Regions from separate parts of the Bradyrhizobium zhanjiangense genome, predicted to be linked through region 1. Evidence: riboswitches for the same ligand, from Rfam matches in the RefSeq annotation. Region 1 holds a riboswitch; the other holds the start of a gene.
The links. Region 1 has a riboswitch for cobalamin ahead of XH85_RS22705 (TonB-dependent receptor). Riboswitches for the same ligand answer to the same signal wherever they lie in the genome.
Positions count from the first base shown of each region.

Region 1 (7,497 bases):
AGCTCGATCCGGTCCAGGCCGAGCTTTGCGCGGGCGAGCTGACCGTAATAGGCGGTCTGATAGCGCGCCGCCGCCCGATAGCTCATGCGCGCGTCGGCTGTAGCACCCATCGCCTCGGCGGCGCGGCCGCGCCAGTAATGGGCGCGCGACAGCGCGATCGGATTGGCCGATCCCTCGTCGATCGCGGCGAAGTGCACCATCGCCGTCCTGGGATCGTCGAGATAGCGCAGCGCGATCCAGCCGCACATGAAGTGGTAGTCGACGCGGTAGACTTCTTTCTCCGGCACCGCGGCCGTGCGCACTACGTCATAGGCGGTCTTGAACTTGCCCTGGTCGAGCAGCTTGCGCGCCAGCAGGCGGCGCTCGCGCCACCAGGCATCGGTGTCCTGCGCGGCCATCGTGTCGGGTCGGGCGGCGAGGATCACCTCGGCTGCGTCGTCGATGCGGTCGTTCTGAAGATGCCACTGGGCGCGGCACAGCACATAGCCGAGATCGCGCCGCGCCTCGGTCGAGACGTCCTCGAGATAGTCCTTGGCCTTGCTCGCTTTGCCGGTGACGGCGGCGCAGGCCTTCACGATCGCGAGCGCATCCTCGCCGAGACGTTTGGCCGCGCGCCTTGCGCCTGCATAGTCCTTGGCGCCGAGGCGCTTGTCCATGCGCGCGCGGTGATCGTCAGCGGACAGAAGATCGCTGAACGCCGCGTAGGAGTCTTCTTCGCTCCGCTCGGACAATTCGTCCGTGCGCCAGGCCTCGCGCACGAGACGCGCGGCCCTGTCGGCCTCGCCTTCAGAGAGCAGTACGCGGGCCAGCGCGAACTTGCCCTTGGCGCTGGTCGGCCGGTCCATGGTGAATTTGTGCACAATGGCCGCGTCACTCTTCTCCTGCCACAGCCGCGCCTCGGCGCGGCGGCGGAGCAGAGCGCTGCTCGGCCAGTCCGGATTGGCGGCGAGGAAGGCGGCGTAGCGCTTGAAATTCGCCGTGCTCTCGGAGTGGCGCAGCATGAACCAGTCCGCAAGCCTCTGTCCGGCGGGGTCAGTGATGCGGTCGCGCGCGGCGCCCGCATCTTCGGTCTTGCCCTTGCGCGCGAGGTCGATCGCATCCTTCAGCGCGGCGAGATCGCCTGTCAGCGGCGGCGGTGCCGGCTTGTCCGAGGGCTCGTCGACCGCTTTCTTCGGCTTGCGCTTGGCCTCGGCGTGCTTGCCGTGCCGCGCTTTGCCGGCCGAGGCATGGCGCTGCTTGCCGGCTTTCGCCTCATGCGTCTTCTTCGGCGCGGATGATTTATGATTGCTCTTCGCCGCCAACTCGGTGGGAAGGAGGGCCATCGTGGCCACGGCAACGACACACGCGAGCGAGCGTAGGCACTGGTTCATTCCATGGTCCCCCTGCGAAACCACTACAAACCAAGGTCCGCGACGACATGCGGCTTGAGAATCAAGAGACGACACCAAACGATGTCATGACATCGTTTCGCATTCCTCACGCTCTCGCAACAATGCGGCAAAATACGGATGGGAACTCGGGAACTTCCGAAATAGCGGAAAAGGCAGCATGTTTAACCTTTGTTAACGATTGGGCTCGCGCGACGGTTGCGTACGGTTCACGGCGTCAGAAAGGCGAGATTGCGCGTGTTCCCACCGCTAAATCCGGTGTATTGAGTTCCCTCGCTTCATCCTTTCAGCCTTTGCCCTGCACCTATGCCGATTTTCAACCAGTCGATCCGGCGCAAGATCGTCGGCATCGCCCTCGGATTGATCGTCCTGATGCTGGTCACCTCGATCCTGTCGATGGTGATGTCGAGCAAGGTCGGCGTCCTCCTGGACGAGCTGACCAACCGCTACATCCCGGCCTACGGCCATCTGGCGCGCGCCAACATCCGCTCGCTGGAGCGGGCGCTGGCGCTGCGGCGCATGGTCATGACCAAGATGCAGTCGCCGTCGGACGAGGAGGCCTACGCGGCGCGGGTGCGCGAGTTCGAGCAGACCGACCGCAGGATCGAAGAGGAGGCCGAGAGCGCACGCACGCTCATCAACGCCATCATCAACGATCCCAGGACACCGTCCGACAATGCCGCGCTGGCGCGGATCGAGCTCCGCATCGAGACCGCCGTCACTGAGCTGCGCCGCGATCTGACCGAGGACCACGCAAAGCTGGCCAAGCAGGTCGATGCCAGACAGATGGCGGAGGCCCGCGGCACGCTGGAGCACATCGACGTGCTGCGCGACCAGTTCAATCAGAAGATCGATGCGATCCGCGCCGACATGCTGGCGCAGGTTTTCTTCAGCACGTCGCAGGTGATTAGCCATCAGCACCAGGCGATCATCGTATCGGGCATCGTGACCTTGCTCGCAGCGATCGTTGGATTTGCCTTTGCGCTCCTGGTGAGTAGCGGCATCACGCGCCCGGTGCGGCTGCTGCTCGCCGGCACCCGCGAGGTCGAGGCGGGCCGGTTCGACAAGCCCATTACCGTCTCCACCCAGGATGAGATCGGCGAGCTTGCCGCGGCCTTCAACCGCATGATCGAGCAGCTCCGCCACAACGAGCGCATCCGTGAGACCTTCGGCCGCTACATCGACCCGAAAGTGGTGCAGGGCCTGATTGACCGGCCGGAGGTCGCCATCGACGGCCAGCGCCGGGTCATGACCATCATGTTCTGCGACATGAGCGGCTTCACCTCGATGAGCGAGGGCGTGACCCCGCGCGGCCTCGTCAAGGTGATGAACCACTATTTCACGGTGATGTCCGGCCCCATCCGCAGCAATCGCGGCATCATCGACAAATATATCGGCGATGCCATCATGTGCTATTGGGGCCCGCCCTTCATCGAGGAGGACGAGCAGGCGATGCTCGCCGGCCTTGCCGCCATCGAGATGGCCGATCAGGTGCCCGCGCTCCAGAAGCAGCTGCCGGATCTGCTCGGCATCCGCGCCATGCCGGCGCCGTGCGATCTGCGCATCGGCATCGCCACCGGCGAGGTCCTGACCGGCAGCATCGGCTCCGAGCTGATGATGAGCTTTACCGTGATGGGCGACGCCGTGAACCTCGCCTCGCGGCTGGAGGCCGCCAACAAGGCCTACGGCACCCGCGTCCTGGTCTCGCAAGCAACGGCGGATGCGATCGGCTCACTGCTCGAACTGCGTGAGATTGATCGCGTCGCGGTCGCGGGGCAGCGCGCACCGCAGGCCGTCTTCGAGGTGATGGGCAAGGCCGGCGCACTCACCGATGCGCAAGCGCGCCTGCGCACGCACTATGCCGAAGGCCTTGCCGCCTATCGCGCCGGGCACTTCGACGACGCCCGCGCCGCCTTCAACGCCGCGCTCGAAGCGGTCCCCGGCGACGGTCCCTCGCGCACGCTGCTCGGCCGCATCGCGCAGTTCGAGGTTAACCCGCCGGACGTGGGTTGGGACGGCGCCTGGCGGTTGGAGCAGAAATAGCATTGCCTGCCGTCCGGCGTCGCCGACTGGAAAAAACGATTCTACTCCATAACGATGTTCGCCGTGACCTATTTCCCGGGCTTAGGCTCGACGTCCCTGAGGCGTCAGATGGGGACACGCCGATGACACACCTTGAGGACAGGCTCGAACGGTTCGAGACGCTCTCCGCCGAGTGCGAGCTGATTGCCAAGCTCGCCACCGACAGCACCAAGCGCGAGTTCTATCTGAAGCTCGCCGAGCAGTACCGCCAGCTGGCGGTGGATATGCGGCAGGCGATCGCGACCAGCGCTGCTGCTTGAGGCCGACTGCAATCCGTTCTTAACATTTGGCGCGCATTCTCAGGCGCATGCGGGCGTCGCTGATTGGCGATGGCTCGTAGTGGGAAGGCCGGGGTTCGTTGCAATGCAGCGCCTCGCGAGTGTCACTTGCCATGTTTGACGGGCAATCCCATGCGTCTCGTTGCAGTGATCATATTCGCGCTCATGACGGCTGCCTGCGATCAGGAGCAGGACATCACCGGCTCGACGTCGACCTGCCCGATGCGAAACTACAGCTACAATCCTCGCGACATGAACCAGTGCGTCAGCGCCTGCAAGTCATGCGATCACGGCACCACGGTCACCTGCACGACCTCCTGCACCCTCAAGGGGGCTCGCTGAGTTCTTGATGCTTGTGGCCAAAATCGCCGGCGCGCCAAAAGACAGGAGGCCGTCGGCGGTGCCCAGGCACCGGAACGATTCACTTGGATTAATCATTGAAGGAGGCGGGCAGGACGCGTGGAGTCCGATTGAATGGGTATGCTCGATCCCGGCCGGTTCCTAGTGTCGTGCTCGCATTGCGACGCATGGCCGATGGCTGCCAACGTCAAACGTTCAAGCTGGTCGGCATTCCCGCGTGAGGTCCGTTTCGTGTGTCGGCGCTGCCGCCGCGAGGAGACCGCGATTGTCTCTGCCTCCGGCGAACTGACGCCGATCAAGCGCATCGATGTTCCGCCACGCGACGTCGCCATCGCTTGGGCGCAGGCCCAGCGCCCGCGAGGGCGGACGTAGCTGCCGGGCCTCTGCTTGCGGGACGCACCGGCAGCGGCGAGTGGTCGCTGCCAGATGCAACCAGCCGATTGACTCCCGGGCTGCACGACTCGTAAAAGATCCGCGACGGTTCTCCTCACGGAGATCAAAAGGGAACGTGGTGCGAGATTTTCCCAACGCCGGGATCTTCTCAATGCCATGGCTGCCCCCGCAACTGTAAGCGGCGAATCTCTCGTCCTATGCCACTGGGAATCTCGGTCCTGGGAAGGCGACGGAGAGGTAACGACCCGCGAGCCAGGAGACCTGCCGTCAGCCGTGGTCACACGCGAAGATGTCGGTCGGGGAGTACAGACATTAGCTTCACCGGAGCGATTGATCGCTCCGTCGTGAAACCTCGTTCGCTGTGACGTGCCACTGATGTCCTGCCGAGGTTTTGTTCGCATGTCTTCCGTTTCCGCCGCAATCCGGTGCCGTCGCACGGCCTGGCTGGCGTCCAGCTTCATCATTCCCGTTCTTGTCCTCAATATGAGGGGCGTCCGCGCCCAGACTGCCGCCGAGCAGTTGCCGCCGGTCGAAGTGACCAGGGCCGACGATCAGAACCGCACGCGTGCCAGGGCGAGCAGCGATGGCGACATGGGGAGACGCCGTGCGACGCCGAACGGCGCGCCGACAGGGACCGGCTCGGCCGGCTTTGGCGGTGAGGCGGCCAGCAACAATGGAGGCATCGTCGGCGCCGCCACGACCGTCATCACGGCCGCGGACATCGCCCATTCGCCGTCGCAGACGCTTGCCGAGATCATCTCGACGCAAGTACCGGGCGCCCAGATCACGACGTTCTATGGCGGTCCGATCGGCGCCAAGACCGGTGTCGACCTGCGCGGCTTCGGCGCGTTCGCAACCGCCAACACGCTGGTGCTGGTCAACGGACGGCGGCTGAACGACATCGACATGGCGCAGGTGGACCTTGCCACCATCCCGCTCAATTCCATCGAGCGCATCGAGATCACGCGCGGCAATTCCGGTGCGGTGCTCTATGGGGACAACGCGGTCGGCGGCGTCATCAACATCGTCACCAAGAACGGCGTCGGCGGACCACCCATGGCCGCGGGCATCGAGGCCGGCTTCGGCTCGTTCAACACCAGGCTCGCCAACGTCTCGACGTGGCTCAATTCCGGTCCGTGGTCGACCTCGTTTTACGGCAACACCGTCAAGACCGATGGCTATCGTGACAACAATCGTTATTCCCAGGAGAACGGCGTCGGCAATCTGAACTACACGACGCCGGGGTTGACTGCGTTCCTGACCGTGACCGGCGACAATCAGGAGCTGCGACTGCCGGGCGGCCGCACCGTCGATCCCTCGATCGGCCTCGACGAGCTCGCGACCAACCGGAAGGGGACCAGCACGCCCTTCAACTATGCCAACCAGCAAGGTTTTGGCGCGACAGCGGGCTTCACAAAAACCCTGGTGAACGACGTCGATCTCATCGTCGACGGCGGCCTGCGCGACAAGAGGCAGCAGAGTGCTTTCTTCTCCAGTCCGACGCCCGTGCCCGCCTTTTTCACCTCGACCTATGTCGACGCTGATCTGACGACATGGTCGATCACGCCGCGGCTCAGCGTGAAGAGCCTCCTGCTCGGAATGCCGTCCCAGCTCTTGACCGGCATCGACTATTACGATGCGAGCTTTCAGCAGAACCGCGGCGCCGGCCAGGGTCTCGCCGCCTGGCACAATTACGACCTCAGGCAGCAGACCGTTGCGGGCTATTTTCAGCACACATTGGGTGTGACGCCTACGACCGACGTTTCCTATGGCGCGCGGGTGCAGACCATCAGTCTGTCGGCACGTGACAATTTTGATCCGGCAGCTCCGTTCAACGCCGACATCGGCGCGCTCCCGCTCAGGAGCGACGAGACCCAATATGCGCTGCACCTCGGTGCCGAGCATCGCCTCAACGACATGGTCTCGCTGTTCGGCCGCGCCGCGCGGGCGTTTCGCACGCCTGACGTCGACGAGCGGGTGTCGTCAGGACCCTCATTCGATCCCTTCTTCAATCCACTGCCGCAAACGTTCCTGCTCAAGACCCAGACCTCGCAGGATGTCGAGGCTGGGCTGCGTATCAAGGGAGGCGGTCTTCAGATGCAGAGCAGTCTCTATCTGATGGACCTCACCAACGAGATCCATTTCAATCCAATCCTGTTCTACAATACCAATCTCGATCCGACCCGCCGTTACGGCTCGGAGACCAGTGTCTCCTATCGCGTCAACGACGCGCTGCTCTTGCGCGCCGGCATGGCTTATACGAGGGCTGTCTTCCGAGAGGGCGTCTGGGCCGGCAATGATGTGCCGCTGGTCTCGCGCTACACCGCGAGTGTGGGTGTCACTTGGAACATCTGGCAGAACTATGTGGTGCTCGACGCCACCGCGCGGTTCTGGAGCGAGCGTCGCATGGACAACGACCAGGCCGGCACTCAGAAGCCGATTCCTGCCAATGGCACGATCGACCTCAAGCTCAGTGGTCAATATGAGCGGTACTTCTGGTCGCTCAGCGTCAACAATTTGCTGAACGCGCTCTACTACGACTATGCAGTCGCAAGCACCTTTACCGACGGTCGCTTCAGCGCCTATCCGCTGCCCGGCCGCAGCTATCTGCTCAAAGCCGGCGCAACGTTCTGACGTCGATAGGGCTGTCACACGTCCCCAAATGCACTAGAATTCGAATAGAAGGAGATCACTTATGGCTCTCAGCATCCAGCCGTCTCACGCCGACAGTCTGCGGCTTCATCCGGTGACGCCGCGCCTTGCGCCGATGTTCTGCTTTGGGCTGCTCGCGGCGTCATGCGCGCTCGCGAGCTTCGCGCTCGCCTGTGCAACACCGTTCGCGGCCTTTGCCGTCGTCGCGGCCGCGATGCTGCCGCTGCGGCCGGCGCTGCTCGTCGTCACCGGCGCCTGGCTCGTCAACCAGACCATCGGCTTCGGCGCGCTGCACTATCCCATCGACGGCAGCACCGTCGCCTGGGGTTTTGCGATCGGCGCGG
Region 1 is NZ_CP022221.1:4,748,288-4,755,784, forward strand. It holds gene XH85_RS22685 (transglycosylase SLT domain-containing protein) at 1-1,370, opposite strand, end outside; gene XH85_RS22690 (adenylate/guanylate cyclase domain-containing protein) at 1,695-3,431, shown strand; gene XH85_RS45270 (hypothetical protein) at 3,554-3,730, shown strand; gene XH85_RS22695 (hypothetical protein) at 3,881-4,090, shown strand; cobalamin riboswitch at 4,570-4,784, shown strand; gene XH85_RS22705 (TonB-dependent receptor) at 4,985-7,135, shown strand; gene XH85_RS22710 (hypothetical protein) at 7,197-7,497, shown strand, end outside.

Region 2 (7,497 bases), 1.6 Mb from region 1:
CACGCCGGCGCGGGCAGCGATCTGCGCCGCGCACAGCGCCAACGTGACCGCCCACGGATTGGCGATCGTGGCGAGCGCACTCCAGCGCAGGCCGAACGACAGGATCAACGCGCAGACGCCATAGGTGCCGATCCGGCTGTCGCGCATGATCTCGAGCTTGCGCTCGCGCGTCCGGCCGCCGCCGAGCCCATCGGCGGTATCAGCAAGTCCGTCCTCGTGCAGCGCGCCGGTGATGAGGGCGGTCGCGGCCAGCGCGAGCAGGGCGGCAAGGTTTGGTGTCAGTCCGAGCCGGCTGGCGACCTTATAGACCAACGCGCCGGCAAGGCCGACCAGCAGTCCCGCGACGGGCAGGGCCCAGGTTGCACGCGCGATGGCGCCATCGCCTGCGGGCTTCGACGATGCCACGGGGAGGATCGTGACGAACGATGCCGCCATCCTGAGATCGGCGATGACGTCTTTCAAAAGTTCGGCGCGCGGCATCATTTCAACTTCATCGGCAGGCCGGCAACGATGAACTCGACCTCGTCGGCAGCCGCCGCGATAGTCTGATTCATGATCCCGGCGGCGTCGCGGAAGCTGCGCGCCAGCGCGTTGTCGGGCACGATACCGAGGCCGACCTCATTGGTGACGAGCACGACCGGGCTCTTGAGATGGGGCAGGGCGCCGGCAAGCTCGTTTACCTCGCTCTCCCAGTCGCGCTCCGCATGCATCAGATTGGAGAGCCAGAGTGTTAGGCAGTCCACCAGCCGTGCGCCGCCGCCATCGGTTGCGACCAGCACCTGCACGAGATCAAGCGGTACCTCGCGCTCGATCCAGTCGGTTCCGCGGCGCGCACGATGCCTGGCGATGCGCGCCTCCATTTCAGCATCGAGCGCCTCAGCCGTCGCGACATAGACGGGCTGGCCGGGAAAGGCGCGCGTGCGCATTTCCGCACGCTTGCTTTTGCCCGATCGCGCTCCGCCCGTGATCAAGATGACGGCCATGAAGGTCTCCTATCAGCCCTGACTAATCACCAAACACGGCCAAAGACAAAGCCGAAATCAGGCCTGTAGGGGCTTGCGCTCTGCCTTCGCTTTGCGCAACAGGGGCGGGACAGGAGGCAGGCGTGGGCTTTGCGGGCGCGATGGTGGTGGCGATGGCGGTGGATGCCCTCTTGGGCTGGCCGTCGTGGCTGTTCGCGCGGATCGGCCATCCCGTGACTTGGCTCGGCCGCCTGATTGCGGCCATCGACACGGCCTGGAATCGCGTGTCCGATCCGTCGGCTCTTCGCCGCGGCGCGGGCATTGCCGGCGCACTTCTCGTGATCGCGCTCTCAGTTGCGGTCGGCTGGGTGATTCAATCCTTGCTTTGGTCGGGCTGGACCCAGATCGTGCTGGTCGGCGTCCTCGCCTGGCCCCTGGTCGCGCTGCGCTCGCTGCACGATCATGTCGCGGCGGTCGCAAATCCCTTGCAGGCCGGCGACATCACCGCTGCACGTGACGCGGTCTCGCGTATCGTCGGCCGTGATCCCGCGGCGCTCGATGAGCCCGGCATCGCGCGCGCGGCGATCGAGAGCCTTGCCGAGAATGCCTCCGACGGCATCGTGGCGCCGGTGTTCTGGGGCGCGCTGTTCGGCTTGCCCGGCATCCTCGGCTACAAGGCCATCAACACGCTCGACTCCATGATCGGGCATCGCAGCGAGCGACACGAAGCTTTCGGCTGGGCCGCAGCGCGCATCGACGATGTCGCCAATTTCATTCCGGCGCGCCTGACCGGCTTCCTCTTCGTGCTGCTGGCGCCGCGGCGATCGGAGGCGCTGTCGTGCATAAGCCGCGATGCGCGCCGCCATCGCTCGCCCAACGCCGGTTGGCCGGAAGCGGCCATGGCGGGGGCGCTCGGTGTGCGGCTCAGCGGTCCCCGCATCTATCACGGCAGCATCACGAACGAGCCCTGGCTCAACGAAGGCGCGCGCGATCCGCTCGCTGCGGACATCAATCACGGATTGGCGGTCTATCGTAGGTCCATGCTGCTTCTCGCGGGGGTGCTTGCGATCCTGGCCTTCGCGTGAAACAACGGGGCATGCGCGAGCACGGTGGAAATCTCGATCAGGCCCAGCAGCGTTTTGGCGGACGCGCTGAGGATTGGATCGACCTCTCGACAGGGATCAACCGCCTGCCTTATCCCGTGGGCGAGGTGAGCCCGCGCGCCTGGAGCGCGTTGCCCTCGCGCGCCGAGGTCGATGCCTTGCTTCAAGCCGCGCAGCACGCCTATCGCACGAGCGCACCTGTTGCTGCGATGGGCGGTGCACAGGCCGCCATTCAATTGCTGCCGCAACTGGCTCCATCCGGCCGCGCGCGCATCCTCGCGCCGACCTACAATGAATATGCCGGGGTCCTGTCGGCTGCGGGCTGGGATGTCCAGGAGGTCTCGGGGCTCGACGCGCTAGCCGGCGCAGACCTCGCGATCATCGTCAATCCCAACAATCCCGATGGACGCCGCCATATGCCGAAGGACTTGCTGGCATTGCTGCCGCGCGTCGGCCGTCTCGTGATCGACGAGAGCTTTGCCGACGCCGTTCCGCAGCTGTCGCTTGCTTCGGAAGCGGATCGGCCGGGGCTGCTGAACCTGCGCTCGTTCGGAAAGTTTTATGGCCTTGCCGGCCTGCGGCTTGGGTTCGCGCTCGGCAATGCGGCCGATATCGGCAAGCTTGCATCGATGTCGGGGCCATGGCCGGTCTCGGGGGCAGCGATCGCGATTGGCTGCCGCGCCTTGCGCGATGATGCCTGGGCCGAGGCGACGTCAGCGCGGCTCGCACGCGACTGTGCTCGCCTCGACGCCATGGTGCAGTCGCAAGGCTGGACGCTTGTCGGCGGCACGCCCTTGTTTCGTCTTTATGGAACGCCTGACGCGCGCGCCGCGCAGGAAAAACTCGCGCGTCGCCAAATCTGGTCGCGTGTCTTCGCGAGAGAGCCGACATGGCTGCGCCTCGGGCTTCCCGGCAGCGAAGCCGAATGGGCTCGCCTTGCCGAGGTGCTAGCGCGCTAACGCGAGCAATCCTTCGACGTCGAGATGCTTTTCGATGTGATCGGCGAGGGCATCGAGCGCGCTCTCGACCCTGGCGTGATAGGGCTCGTCGCCCGCGGGAATATCGAGTTTTGCCAAGAACGCCTTGCGGAAATCATCCGACGTGAACAGGCCGTGCAAATAGCTGCCCTGCACGCGGCCTTCGCGCGAGATCGCGCCTTCCGGCTCGCCGTTCAGTTTCGCAAATGGCCGCGCGCGGTCGGGCCCATCGGTGCGGCCGATGTGGATCTCGTAGGCCTCGATCGGCTTGTCGGTGGCGGCATGCACGGCCGCGACACGCGTCAGCGTCTTCTGCGGGCTCATCACTGTTTCTACATCCAGCAGCCCGAGACCCGGCGTGTCGCCCGCAGGGCCCTCGATGCCATCGGGATCAGCGACTCTATGTCCGAGCATCTGATAGCCGCCGCAGAGACCGAGCACATGGCCGCCGCGGCGGTGATGTGCGAGCAGATCGATGTCCCAGCCCTGCGCCCGCAAAAAGGCGAGATCGCCGCGGGTGGATTTTGAGCCGGGGATGATGACGAGCCTGACATCGCCAGGAATCGCTTCGCCCGGACGCACCATGACGAGATCGACGCCCGGTTCGAGCTTGAGCGGATCGAGATCGTCGAAATTGGCGATCCGCGATAACGCGAGACAGGCGATCTTGCATTGGCCCGGCTTTCGCGCATCGCGCAGGCCCAGCGCATCCTCTGCCGGCAGCTCGCCGGCGCGTGCGAACCAGGGCAGCACGCCGAGACCGCGCCACGCAGTCCTCGCTTCGATCAGCTTGTAGCCGTCATCGAACAGCGTGGGATCGCCGCGGAATTTGTTGATGACAAAACCCTGGATCATCGCGGCATCATCGGGGTCGATCACCGTCTTGATGCCGACGAGCTGCGCGATGACGCCGCCGCGGTCGATGTCGCCGACCAGCACCACCGGCACGTCGGCCTTGCGCGCAAAGCCCATATTGGCGATGTCGGCCTTGCGCAGGTTCACCTCGGCCGGGCTGCCGGCGCCTTCCACCAGCACCAGATCAGAGCGTGCCTTCAGCCGCTCAAAGCTCTCCAGCACGGCACTCATCAGCGAGGGCTTCATCGCGGCATAGTCACGTGCACGGGCGGTTGCGATGCGCTTGCCGTGGACGATAACTTGCGCGCCGACATCGGTCTCCGGCTTCAGCAGCACCGGGTTCATGTCGGTGTGCGGCTCGACGCCGGCGGCGAGCGCTTGGAGCGCCTGGGCGCGGCCGATCTCGCCGCCATCGACGGTGACGGCCGCATTGTTCGACATGTTCTGCGGCTTGAACGGCAGCACGCGCAGGCCACTGCGCGTGAAGGCGCGCACCAGGCCGGCAACGATGAGCGACTTGCCCACGTCCGAGCCGGCCCCTTGGATCATCAGCGCGCGCGCCATAGCGAGATCGTCTCAGAATTCGACGCCGGCCTGCGCCTTGATGCCGGAGCGGAAGGGATGCTTGACCAGCGTCATCTCGGTGACGAGGTCGGCGATCTCGATCAGCTCGTCCTTGGCGTTGCGTCCGGTGAGCACGACATGCGTCATCGGCGGCTTCTGCGTGGTGAGGAATTCGACGACCTCGGCGATATCGAGATAGTCGTAGCGCAGCGCGATGTTGATCTCATCGAGCACGACCATGCGCAGATTGGAATCTGATATCAGCTCCTTGGCCTTCTCCCAGCCGGCGCGCGCGGCGGCGATGTCGCGGGCGCGGTCCTGCGTCTCCCAGGTGAAACCTTCGCCCATGGCGTGGAACTGGCAGAGATCGCCGAAATGACCGGTGAGCAGGCGCCGCTCGCCGGTGTCCCAGGCGCCTTTGATGAACTGCACCACCGCGCAGGGGAAGCCATGGGCGACGCAGCGGACGATCATGCCGAAGGCGGAGGACGACTTGCCCTTGCCGGCGCCGGTGTGGACGATGATGAGGCCTTTTTCGCCGCTCTTGGTCGCCATGATCTTGTCGCGGGCGGCCTTCTTCTTCGCCATTTTCGCAGCGTGCCGGGCGTCGGTTTCCTCGCCCGTTTGGGTCTCCGGTTCAGGCGTCATCGTACCAGTCCTTCGGCTTGACAAGTGGCGGCCAGCGGCAAATGGTGGGCCCGCGTTGGTTCCTGTCCTATGACAGGCGAAGAGGGAATGCGATAGGGTCCGAATCGGCAAGATTTGGGTCCAAAATGCAGCCGCCCCCGCGACCGTGACCGGAGAGATGCCCGAAGCCACTGATCCCCCAGGGGATCGGGAAGGCGGGGATCGAAGGGCAAGACCCTGCTCCGCAAGCCGGGAGACCTGCCAGCGCGGACGATTTTGGACCGGCGGACGGGGTGTTCCGCGACGGGGAAACGGGCCCCTGAAAAGTGGTTCGTGCGCCTCTTCGCCTCCCGCTGTTTATTCTGGAAGAGGCGATGACGGTCACACTTCACGTCTGCATTACCTGCCGTGCCGGCGAGACACTTGGCCAGGGCGAGACGACGCCAGGCAAGCGGCTGCATGGCGCGATCCTGGACGCCGGCGTGCCCGATGGCGTCAGCGTGGTTCCCGTTGAATGCCTGTCCGCCTGCAGCCAGGGCTGCTCAGTCGCGCTCAGCGCGCCCGGCCGCTGGTCCTACGTCTATGGCCGCCTGTCGGATGCGAATGCGCGCGACGTGATCGCGGGCGCTGCGGCCTATGCGGCCGCGCCCGACGGCCTCGTGCCCTGGCGCAGCCGTCCCGAAATCTTCCGCAAGCAATCGCTTGCGCGCATTCCCCCCATCGCCGTCGTGCCGGAGGCCGCCGAATGAATTCGCTCGCAAAAGTCCCGGTTACGGTGGTCACCGGTTTCCTCGGCTCCGGTAAGACGACACTGATCCAGCATCTGCTTGCCAATGCGGGCGGGAAGAAGCTCGCCGTGCTCGTCAACGAGTTCGGCAGCGAGGGTGTCGATGGCGAGATCCTGAAGTCGTGCGCCGACGCCAATTGCCCGGAGGAGAACATCGTCGAGCTCGCCAATGGCTGCATCTGCTGCACCGTCGCCGACGATTTCATTCCGACCATGGAGCAGCTCTTGGCGCGCCCAGTGCGGCCCGATCACATCCTGATCGAGACCTCGGGCTTGGCGCTGCCAAAGCCGCTGCTGAAGGCGTTCGATTGGCCGGAGATCCGCTCGCGCATCACGGTCGACGGTGTGATCGCGCTGGCCGATGCCGAAGCCGTCGCTGCTGGCCGCTTCGCGCCGGATCCCGCTGCGGTCGAAGCGCAGCGCGCGGCCGACGAAAACCTCGATCACGAGACGCCGCTGTCGGAAGTGTTCGAGGACCAGATCGCCTGTGCCGACATCGTGCTGTTGACCAAGGCCGATCTTGCGGGCGCCACGGGTATCGAAGCGGCCAAGGCGGCGATCACGGCCGAGATGCCGCGCCGCGTGCCGATGTTGCCCGTCACCGACGGCGCGATCGATGCGCGCGTCATTCTCGGTCTCGGCGCTGCCGCCGAAAACGATCTTGCCGCGCGCCCCTCGCATCATGACGGCGAGGAGGAGCATGAGCACGACGATTTTGCCTCGGTCGTGATCGATCTTCCGGAAGTGTCTAATGTCGATGCGCTGGTCGCCTCCATCCAGCGCCTGGCACGCGAGCAGAACGTGCTGCGTGCCAAGGGCTATATCGCGGTCGCGGGCAAGCCGATGCGCCTGTTGCTGCAAGCGGTCGGCGAGCGCGTGCGACACCAGTTCGACAAGCCCTGGGCTGCCGGCGTACGGCAGTCGAAGCTCGTCGTGATCGGCGAGCATGGCGACATCGACGAGGCCGCGATCAGGTCAGGACTTGGTCTTTCAGGATCTGGCATCTGATGCACGTCGTTTTCCGCGAGAGCCGCGGTCTCGAGGAGACCGCGACGCCAAGGGACATCGGCCAGGACCCGGCCGATCTCGTGGTGCTCTCGTATTCGGATTCCGACCTTGCCGCGTTCGCGGCCGGCTGGCGGCGCGGCCGCGACAGCTTGCCGTCGCTGCGGCTCGCCAATCTTGCGGAGCTGCGTCATCCGCTCTCGGTCGACACCTATATCGAACGCACGCTGTCGCAGGTGCGTGGCATCCTGGTGCGGCTGATCGGCGGTGAGTCCTACTGGCCGTATGGTCTCGCGGCGCTCCAGCAACTTGCCAAGGACCGTAACATCGTGCTGGCCGTGCTGCCGGCCGATGGCCGCGACGATACGCGGCTGGACGCGTATTCGACCTTGCCGGTGTCGACGCTGCGCCGGCTCAAGGTGCTCTGCGACACCGGCGGCCCGGTCGCGGCGCAAGCTGCGATCGCGCAGCTCGCGCTGGCCTCGGGCCTCTATGCCGGGCCAGTTGTCGGCGAGATGACCGTGCCTGAGATGGGGTTCTACGATCCCGCGCGTGGCGTCATTGCTGCGCCGGTGGGCGGCGAGGGGAAGCCTCGCGCGCTGGTGACGTTCTATCGC
Region 2 is NZ_CP022221.1:6,356,284-6,363,780, reverse strand. It holds gene cobS (adenosylcobinamide-GDP ribazoletransferase) at 1-483, opposite strand, end outside; gene cobU (bifunctional adenosylcobinamide kinase/adenosylcobinamide-phosphate guanylyltransferase) at 480-983, opposite strand; gene cbiB (adenosylcobinamide-phosphate synthase CbiB) at 1,106-2,047, shown strand; gene cobD (threonine-phosphate decarboxylase CobD) at 2,059-3,024, shown strand; gene XH85_RS30615 (cobyric acid synthase) at 3,013-4,461, opposite strand; gene cobO (cob(I)yrinic acid a,c-diamide adenosyltransferase) at 4,474-5,109, opposite strand; cobalamin riboswitch at 5,149-5,368, shown strand; gene XH85_RS30605 (DUF1636 family protein) at 5,463-5,837, shown strand; gene cobW (cobalamin biosynthesis protein CobW) at 5,834-6,883, shown strand; gene cobN (cobaltochelatase subunit CobN) at 6,883-7,497, shown strand, end outside.
Region 2: it holds a riboswitch for cobalamin, as region 1 does, so the genes downstream of both, XH85_RS30605 (DUF1636 family protein) here and XH85_RS22705 (TonB-dependent receptor) in region 1, are expected to answer to the same signal.